DNA from 2 places in the Streptomyces sp. NPDC090994 genome. Region 1 is predicted to be linked to the other one. Evidence: predicted binding sites of a transcription regulator. Region 1 holds the regulator's gene; the other holds the start of a gene.
What was found. The regulator HrcA, encoded in region 1, represses chaperone genes, less so after heat shock. The targets are predictions, from matches to a motif close to TTNGCACTCNGNNNNNCNGAGTGCNAA.

Region 1 (3,926 bases):
GGGCGACCAGCGACAGCACCCCGATCCCGGAGCCGTCCGTCTCCGGGGCGTCCCGGTGGGTGCCCTGGTGGCCGCCGGCCTCGACGCCCTGCGCGATCACCGCGTCGGCGCCGGCCTCCTCGACGGCCCGGGCCTCGTCGGCGGTGGTGGCGGTGACCACGGCGAAGGTGCCGACGCGGTGCAGTGCGTCGATCACCTCGCGGCCGGGGACGCCGAAGTGGAACGACACCACCGGCACGGGGTTGTCGAGCAGCACGGCGAGCTTGGTCTCGTAGCCGTCGTCCCGGCCGCTGTCCGGGTCGCCGAGTTCCGTCCCGTACCAGGCGGCCTCGCCGGCCAGCTGGTGGGCGTAGACGCCGATGGCCGCGGGGTCGGCCGTCTCCGGCTGCGGCAGGAAGAGGTTCACGCCGAACGGGCGGCCCGTCAGGCTCCGCAGCTGCTTGATCTCCTGGTACATCCCGTCGGGCGTCTTGTACCCGGCGGCCAGGAAGCCGAGCCCGCCCGCCTCGCAGACGGCGGCGGCCAGCCGGGGCACGGAGACGCCGCCCGCCATGGGAGCCTGCACGATCGGGTACGGGAAGAGATCGGTCAGCGCGGAGGACATGACCGCATCGTGCCATGTCCTCCGGGCAGGACCGAATCCGGCCGTCCGCCCCCCGGCCGGGCTCCGCGCACCGCCGTACGGACCTGCGCCGGCGCCCGTCGAACGCCTCCTCCGGCCGCGAGAACGACCCGTCCGCTCAACGCCCGTTGAAGGCGTCCTTCAGCCGGGAGAACAGCCCCTGCTGACCCGGCTGGAACTGCCCCTGGGGCCGCTCCTCGCCACGCAGCTTGGCCAGTTCGCGCAGCAGGCGCTCCTGGTCGGGGTCGAGCTTGGTCGGGGTCTGGACCTCGACGTGCACGATGAGGTCGCCCCGGCCGCCGCCGCGCAGATGCGTGACGCCCCGGCCGTGCAGCGGGATCGACTGGCCGGACTGGGTACCGGGCCGGATGTCGACCTCCTCCAGGCCGTCCAGCGTCTCCAGCGGCACCTTGGTGCCGAGCGCCGCCGCCGTCATCGGGAGGGTGACCGTGCAGTGCAGGTCGTCGCCCCGGCGCTGGAACTGGGAGTGCGGCAGCTCGTGGATCTCGACGTACAGGTCGCCGGCCGGGCCGCCACCGGGGCCGACCTCGCCCTCGCCCGCGAGCTGGATCCGGGTGCCGTTGTCGACACCGGCCGGGATCTTCACCGTCAGCGTGCGGCGGGAGCGGATGCGGCCGTCGCCCGCGCACTCGGGGCACGGCGTCGGCACGACCGTGCCGAAGCCCTGGCACTGGGGGCAGGGCCGGGAGGTCATGACCTGGCCCAGGAAGGACCGGGTGACCTGCGAGACCTCACCGCGTCCGCGGCACATGTCACAGGTCTGCGCCGAGGTGCCGGGGGCCGCGCCCTCGCCGTTGCAGGTGTTGCAGACGACGGCCGTGTCGACCTGGATGTCCTTGGTCGTACCGAAGGCGGCCTCGTCCAGCTCCACCTCGATTCGGATCATCGCGTCCTGGCCGCGGCGGGTGCGCGAACGGGGTCCCCGCTGCGACGCCGTGCCGAAGAACGCGTCCATGATGTCCGAGAAGTTCCCGAAGCCGCCCGCGCCGAAACCGCCGGCGCCGGCGCCGCCGCTCTGCGACAGGGGGTCGCCGCCGAGGTCGTAGACCTGCTTCTTCTGCGGGTCCGACAGCACCTCGTAGGCGGCGTTGATCTCCTTGAACCGCTCCTGGGTCTTCGGATCGGGGTTGACGTCCGGGTGCAGCTCGCGGGCGAGCCTCCGGAACGCCTTCTTGATCTCGTCCTGGGACGCGTCGCGGCGCACGCCGAGTACGGCGTAGTAGTCCGTGGCCACTTATGACTCCGCCAGGATCTGTCCGACGTACCGTGCCACTGCGCGTACCGCTCCCATCGTTCCCGGGTAGTCCATGCGGGTCGGTCCGACCACGCCGAGCTTGGCAACCGCCTCGCCGCCCGAACCGTAGCCCACCGACACGACGGACGTGGAGTTGAGTCCTTCATGGGCGTTCTCATGACCGATCCGTACGGTCACGCCCGGATCCTTCGCCTCGCCGAGCAGCTTGAGGAGCACGACCTGCTCCTCCAGCGCCTCCAGCACCGGCCGGATCGTGAGGGGGAAGTCATGGCCGAAGCGGGTGAGGTTGGCGGTGCCGCCGATCATCAGCCGCTCCTCGTTCTCCTCGACCAGCGTCTCCAGCAGCGTGGAGAGCACTGTGGCGACCGTACCGCGCTCCTCCGCCTCGAAGGCGTCGGGGAGGTCCTCGACCAGCGTCGGCACGTCCGTGAACCGGCGCCCCGCGACCCGGCTGTTGAGCCGCGCCCGCAGGTCCGCCACCGAGGTCTCGCCGAACGGCGACGGGCAGTCGACCATGCGCTGCTCGACCCGCCCGGTGTCCGTGATCAGCACCAGCATCAGGCGCGCGGGCGCCAGCGAGAGCAGCTCCACGTGCCGCACGGTCGAGCGGGTCAGCGACGGGTACTGCACCACGGCGACCTGCCGGGTCAGCTGCGCCAGCAGCCGCACCGTGCGGGCCACCACGTCGTCGAGGTCGACGGCGCCCTCCAGGAAGTTCTGGATCGCGCGCCGCTCCGGGGCCGTCATCGGCTTGACCCCGGCGAGCTTGTCGACGAAGAGCCGGTAGCCCTTGTCGGTGGGGATGCGCCCGGCGCTGGTGTGCGGCTGGGCGATGAACCCCTCCTCCTCCAGCGCCGCCATGTCGTTGCGCACGGTCGCCGGGGAGACGCCGAGGCTGTGCCGCTCGGTGAGGGCCTTGGAGCCGACGGGCTCCTCGGTGCCGACGTAGTCCTGGACGATGGCGCGCAGCACTTGCAGCCTTCGTTCACTGAGCATCGCGCACACCTCCCGGTCACGTCCGACCACTTCCGCCCTGGCACTCACCGCGTGCGAGTGCCAGACTTCCCCGGCCCAGTGTACGGCCGTGGGGTACACCCCCGGCAAGGGCCGCCCCGTGCTGCCGTCCCCGGCGGGCTCGCACCGTTAGCGTCGCCGCCATGACGGTGACTTGGGAAGAGCTGGGCTGGGAGCGGGTGGCGGCCGGGGTGGGGCGGCGCCGGCTGCCGGTGTGGGACTGCACGGCGGGGCTCGTGGTCGGCGGGGACGCGGCGCTGGTGGTCGACGCGGGGTCGAGCCTGGGCGAGGGCGCGCGGCTGCGCACCGAGGCGCAGCGGCTGGCCGGCCGGCGTGTGACGCATCTCGCGCTGACCCACGCCCACTTCGACCACGTCTTCGGGGCGGCGGCGTTCGCGGGGGCGGAGGTGTACGGCGCGGCGGGGGTGGACGCGGTCCTCGGCGCGGGGCGGGCGGCGCTGCGGGCGGACGCGCTGGCCAACGGCCTGGACCGGCGCCGCGCGGCGGAGGCGGTGGACGCGCTGGTGTCCGTACGGCACGAGGTGGGCGGCGAGCGGACCCTCGACCTGGGGGGCGGCCGGCGGGTGCTGCTGGCCGCCGTGGGCCCGGGGCACACGGCGCACGACCTGGCGGTCGTGGTGCCGGGCAGCCCGGCGGTCGTCTTCTGCGGGGACCTGGTGGAGGAGTCGGGGGAACCGCAGGCGGGGCCCGACGCCCTTCCCGGGCAGTGGCCGGCCTCGCTGGACCGGCTGCTCGGCCTGGGCGGCGAGGACGCGCTGTACGTGCCCGGTCACGGCGCGGTGGTGGACGCGGCGTTCGTCCGGGCGCAGCGGGACGCGCTGGCGGCGCGGTTCGGCGTGTCGCTCTGATCACGTCCGTGGCGTTCCTCGTATCGTCAGCGGAATGCGCCAGTACTCCGCCGATCTCACGCCCCCGTGGAAGAAGCCGCAGCCGGTGCCCGAGGTCCCGGCCGATCCCGGGCTCGTCGTGGAGGAGCCCGGCACCGGGTTCTGC
Region 2 (3,926 bases), on a different contig from region 1:
CCGCCCGGCATGCCGCCGCCGGCCGGGGCGGCGCCCGCCTTCTCCGGCTTGTCGGCGATGACGGCCTCGGTGGTGAGGAACAGCGCGGCGATGGAGGCGGCGTTCTGCAGGGCAGAGCGGGTCACCTTCGCCGGGTCGATGATGCCCTCGGCGATCATGTCGACGTACTCACCGGTCGCGGCGTTCAGGCCGTGGCCGACGGTGAGGTTGCGGACCTTCTCCACGACGACGCCGCCCTCGAGACCACCGTTGACGGCGATCTGCTTCAGCGGGGCCTCCAGCGCGAGCTTCACGGCGTTGGCGCCGGTCGCCTCGTCGCCGTCCAGCTCCAGCTTCTCGAAGACCTGGGAGGCCTGGAGCAGGGCCACGCCACCACCGGCGACGATGCCCTCCTCGACGGCCGCCTTGGCGTTGCGCACGGCGTCCTCGATGCGGTGCTTGCGCTCCTTGAGCTCCACCTCGGTGGCGGCACCGGCCTTGATGACCGCGACGCCGCCCGCGAGCTTGGCCAGGCGCTCCTGGAGCTTCTCGCGGTCGTAGTCCGAGTCGCTGTTCTCGATCTCGGCGCGGATTTGGTTGACCCGGCCGGCGACCTGGTCGGCGGAGCCGGAGCCGTCGACGATGGTGGTCTCGTCCTTGGTGATGACGACCTTGCGGGCGCGGCCCAGGAGGTCCAGGGTCGCGTTCTCCAGCTTGAGGCCGACCTCCTCGGAGATGACCTCGCCGCCCGTGAGGATGGCGATGTCGCCGAGCATGGCCTTGCGGCGGTCGCCGAAGCCCGGGGCCTTGACGGCGACGGACTTGAAGGTGCCGCGGATCTTGTTGACGACCAGGGTCGACAGGGCCTCGCCCTCGACGTCCTCGGCGATGATCAGCAGCGGCTTGCCCGACTGCATGACCTTCTCCAGGAGCGGGAGCAGGTCCTTGACGTTGGAGATCTTGGAGTTGGCGATCAGGATGTACGGGTCGTCGAGGACGGCCTCCATACGCTCCATGTCGGTGGCGAAGTACGCCGAGATGTAGCCCTTGTCGAAGCGCATACCCTCGGTGAGCTCCAGCTCCAGACCGAAGGTCTGGGACTCCTCGACGGTGATGACGCCTTCCTTGCCGACCTTGTCCATGGCCTCGGCGATCAGCTCGCCGATCTGGGTGTCGGCGGCGGAGATGGAGGCCGTGGAGGCGATCTGCTCCTTGGTCTCGACGTCCTTCGCCTGCTCCAGGAGGGCGGCGGAGACGGCCTCGACGGCCTTCTCGATACCGCGCTTCAGAGCCATCGGGTTGGCGCCGGCCGCCACGTTGCGCAGACCCTCGCGCACCAGGGCCTGGGCGAGAACGGTCGCGGTGGTCGTACCGTCACCGGCGACGTCGTCCGTCTTCTTGGCGACTTCCTTGACCAGCTCGGCGCCGATCTTCTCGTACGGGTCCTCGAGCTCGATCTCCTTGGCGATGGAGACACCATCGTTGGTGATCGTGGGGGCGCCCCACTTCTTCTCGAGGACGACGTTGCGGCCCTTGGGGCCGAGCGTCACCTTGACGGCGTCCGCGAGCTGGTTCATGCCGCGCTCGAGGCCGCGCCGCGCCTCCTCGTCGAACGCGATGATCTTGGCCATGTGAAGTGGTCCCTCCAGGACTGGGGGTGATTCCTTCGGACCGCGCCCGCGCCCGCGACGGACGGCTCGCCGGCCTCGTGGTTCCTTCCCCACGGCGGCCCGCGGGCCTCACCGACCCGGTCCTTCGTTGTCACTCTCACCTTCAGAGTGCTAACGCAATGATTAGCACTCGACCCCTGCGAGTGCAAGCGCCTCCCCCGGATCGGGGGCGGCGCTCAGCCGCCCGCGAACACGGCCCGGGCACGCTCCGGACAGGGCCGGGCAGGGGCCGGGCAGGGGTCGGACATGCCGGAGGGCCCGCGCCTCGGTGAGACGCGGGCCCTCCGGAGAAGACCTTCGCTGCGGTGGTCGCGCGTATCAGGCAGTGACGCGGACCATGTCGGCCTGCGGGCCCTTCTGGCCCTGCGAGATCTCGAACTCGACCCGCTGGCCTTCTTCAAGGGTGCGGTAGCCGTCCATCTGGATCGCGCTGTAGTGGACGAAAACATCCGCACCACCGTCGACCGCGATGAAGCCGTACCCCTTCTCCGCGTTGAACCACTTGACGGTGCCCTGAGCCATGCCTAACTCCCCTATTACTGGCCCTTGCACAGACCCGCACTTCGCGGACCCGGGTCAGACCTCGCCCCCGAAAGGCTCTGGAGGCGTGCGCCGGAACGCGTCGACCGCGGCCGAATGTATCTGTCCAACTGCCCTCTGCAACAGGTCAATTGGACGAGAAATCTGGACGGGAGCGGTCCGGAATATGGCGAGAAATCGCAGGAATCCGGGGCAAGTCGGGCCACGCAAAGGCCACAAAAGCCGCAAAGTACGCCCACAGTTTGGCTACATCTGGTCGGGCGTACGGCAGGAATTCGGAGTTCACGCTTTAGCGATCATCGGCGCGTTCCCCAACTCTACCGCGCTCAACCACATGGAATTGCCCCCTCCGCTTCTATTGCGGAGGGGGCAATTCGGGGGACGGTGGGTGACCGCGTCAGCCGCCCGCGACGGCCGGAATGATCGAGACGCCGGCCCCGTCGGGGGTGGCCGTCTCCAGACCCTGCTCGAAACGGACGTCGTCGTCGTTGACGTACACGTTGACGAAGCGGCGCAGCTTGCCCTGGTCGTCGAGGACGCGGGCGGAGATGCCGGTGTGGTTCTTCTCCAGATCGGCGATGACCTCGCCGAGGGTGGCCCCTTCGGCGGTCACTTCGGCCTGGCCGCCGGTGTAGGTGCGCAGGATGGTCGGGATGCGGACAGAGACACTCACTTGAAACCTCCGGTCAGGGAATCTACGTAGGGGCGCGTCACGCCAGTCCCGCCTCGCGGAACGATGCGAGGTTCGGCCGGATCGTCGCCGTGAGCCCGGTCCCCGCCACCGCGTCCAGCGTCTTCAGGCCGTCCCCGGTGTTGAGCACGACGGTGGTCAGCGCCGGGTCCAGCACCCCCGCCTCGATGAGCTTCTTCGTCACGCCCACCGTGACGCCGCCGGCGGTCTCCGCGAAGATCCCCTCGGTCCGCGCCAGCAGCTTGATGGCGTCGACGACCTGCTCGTCGTTGACGTCCTCCACCGCACCGCCGGTGCGGCGCGCGATGTCGAGGACGTAGGGGCCGTCGGCCGGGTTGCCGATCGCGAGGGACTTGGCGATGGTGTCCGGCTTCTGGGGGCGGACCACGTCGTGGCCGGCCTTGAAGGCGGTGGAGACCGGCGAGCAGCCTTCCGCCTGCGCGCCGAAGATCTTGTACGGCTTGTCCTCGACCAGGCCGAGCTGGATCAGCTCCTTCAGCCCCTTGTCGATCTTCGTGAGCTGGGAGCCGGAGGCGATGGGCACGACGAGCTGGTCGGGCAGCCGCCAGCCGAGCTGCTCGCAGATCTCGTACGCCAGGGTCTTGGAGCCCTCGGCGTAGTACGGGCGCAGGTTGACGTTGACGAAGCCCCAGCCCTCGCCGGCCGGGTCGCCGATCAGCTCGGAACAGAAGCGGTTGACGTCGTCGTAGTTGCCCTCGATGCCGACGAGTTCGCCGCCGTAGATCGCGGCCATGACGACCTTGCCCTGCTCCAGGTCGTGCGGGATGAACACGCACGAGCGCAGGCCGGCGCGGGCGGCGGCGGCGCCGACGGCGCCGGCCAGGTTGCCGGTGGAGGAGCAGGAGAGGGTGGTGAAGCCGAAGGCGCGGGCCGCCTCCAGGGCCTGGGCGACGACGCGGTCCTTGAAGGAGTGCGTCGGGTTGCCGGAGTCGTCCTTGACGTACAGACCGCCGGTGACGCCCAGCTCGGCGGCGAGGCGGTCGGCCTTGACGAGCTTGGTCCAGCCCGGGTTGATGTTGGGCTTG

Region 2: the regulator HrcA is predicted to act here: its motif matches at 1,738-1,764, upstream of groL (chaperonin GroEL).

Annotation. Positions count from the first base shown of each region.
Region 1 is NZ_JBIVWS010000010.1:61,139-65,064, reverse strand. Features, by position in the region: gene ACIQR3_RS21495 (nitronate monooxygenase) at 1-604, opposite strand, end outside; gene dnaJ (molecular chaperone DnaJ) at 741-1,877, opposite strand; gene hrcA (heat-inducible transcriptional repressor HrcA) at 1,878-2,894, opposite strand; gene ACIQR3_RS21480 (MBL fold metallo-hydrolase) at 3,056-3,781, shown strand; gene ACIQR3_RS21475 (DUF3097 domain-containing protein) at 3,816-3,926, shown strand, end outside.
Region 2 is NZ_JBIVWS010000004.1:400,209-404,134, forward strand. Features, by position in the region: gene groL (chaperonin GroEL) at 1-1,610, opposite strand, end outside; gene ACIQR3_RS11995 (cold-shock protein) at 1,968-2,171, opposite strand; gene ACIQR3_RS12000 (ubiquitin-like small modifier protein 1) at 2,587-2,862, opposite strand; gene thrC (threonine synthase) at 2,900-3,926, opposite strand, start outside.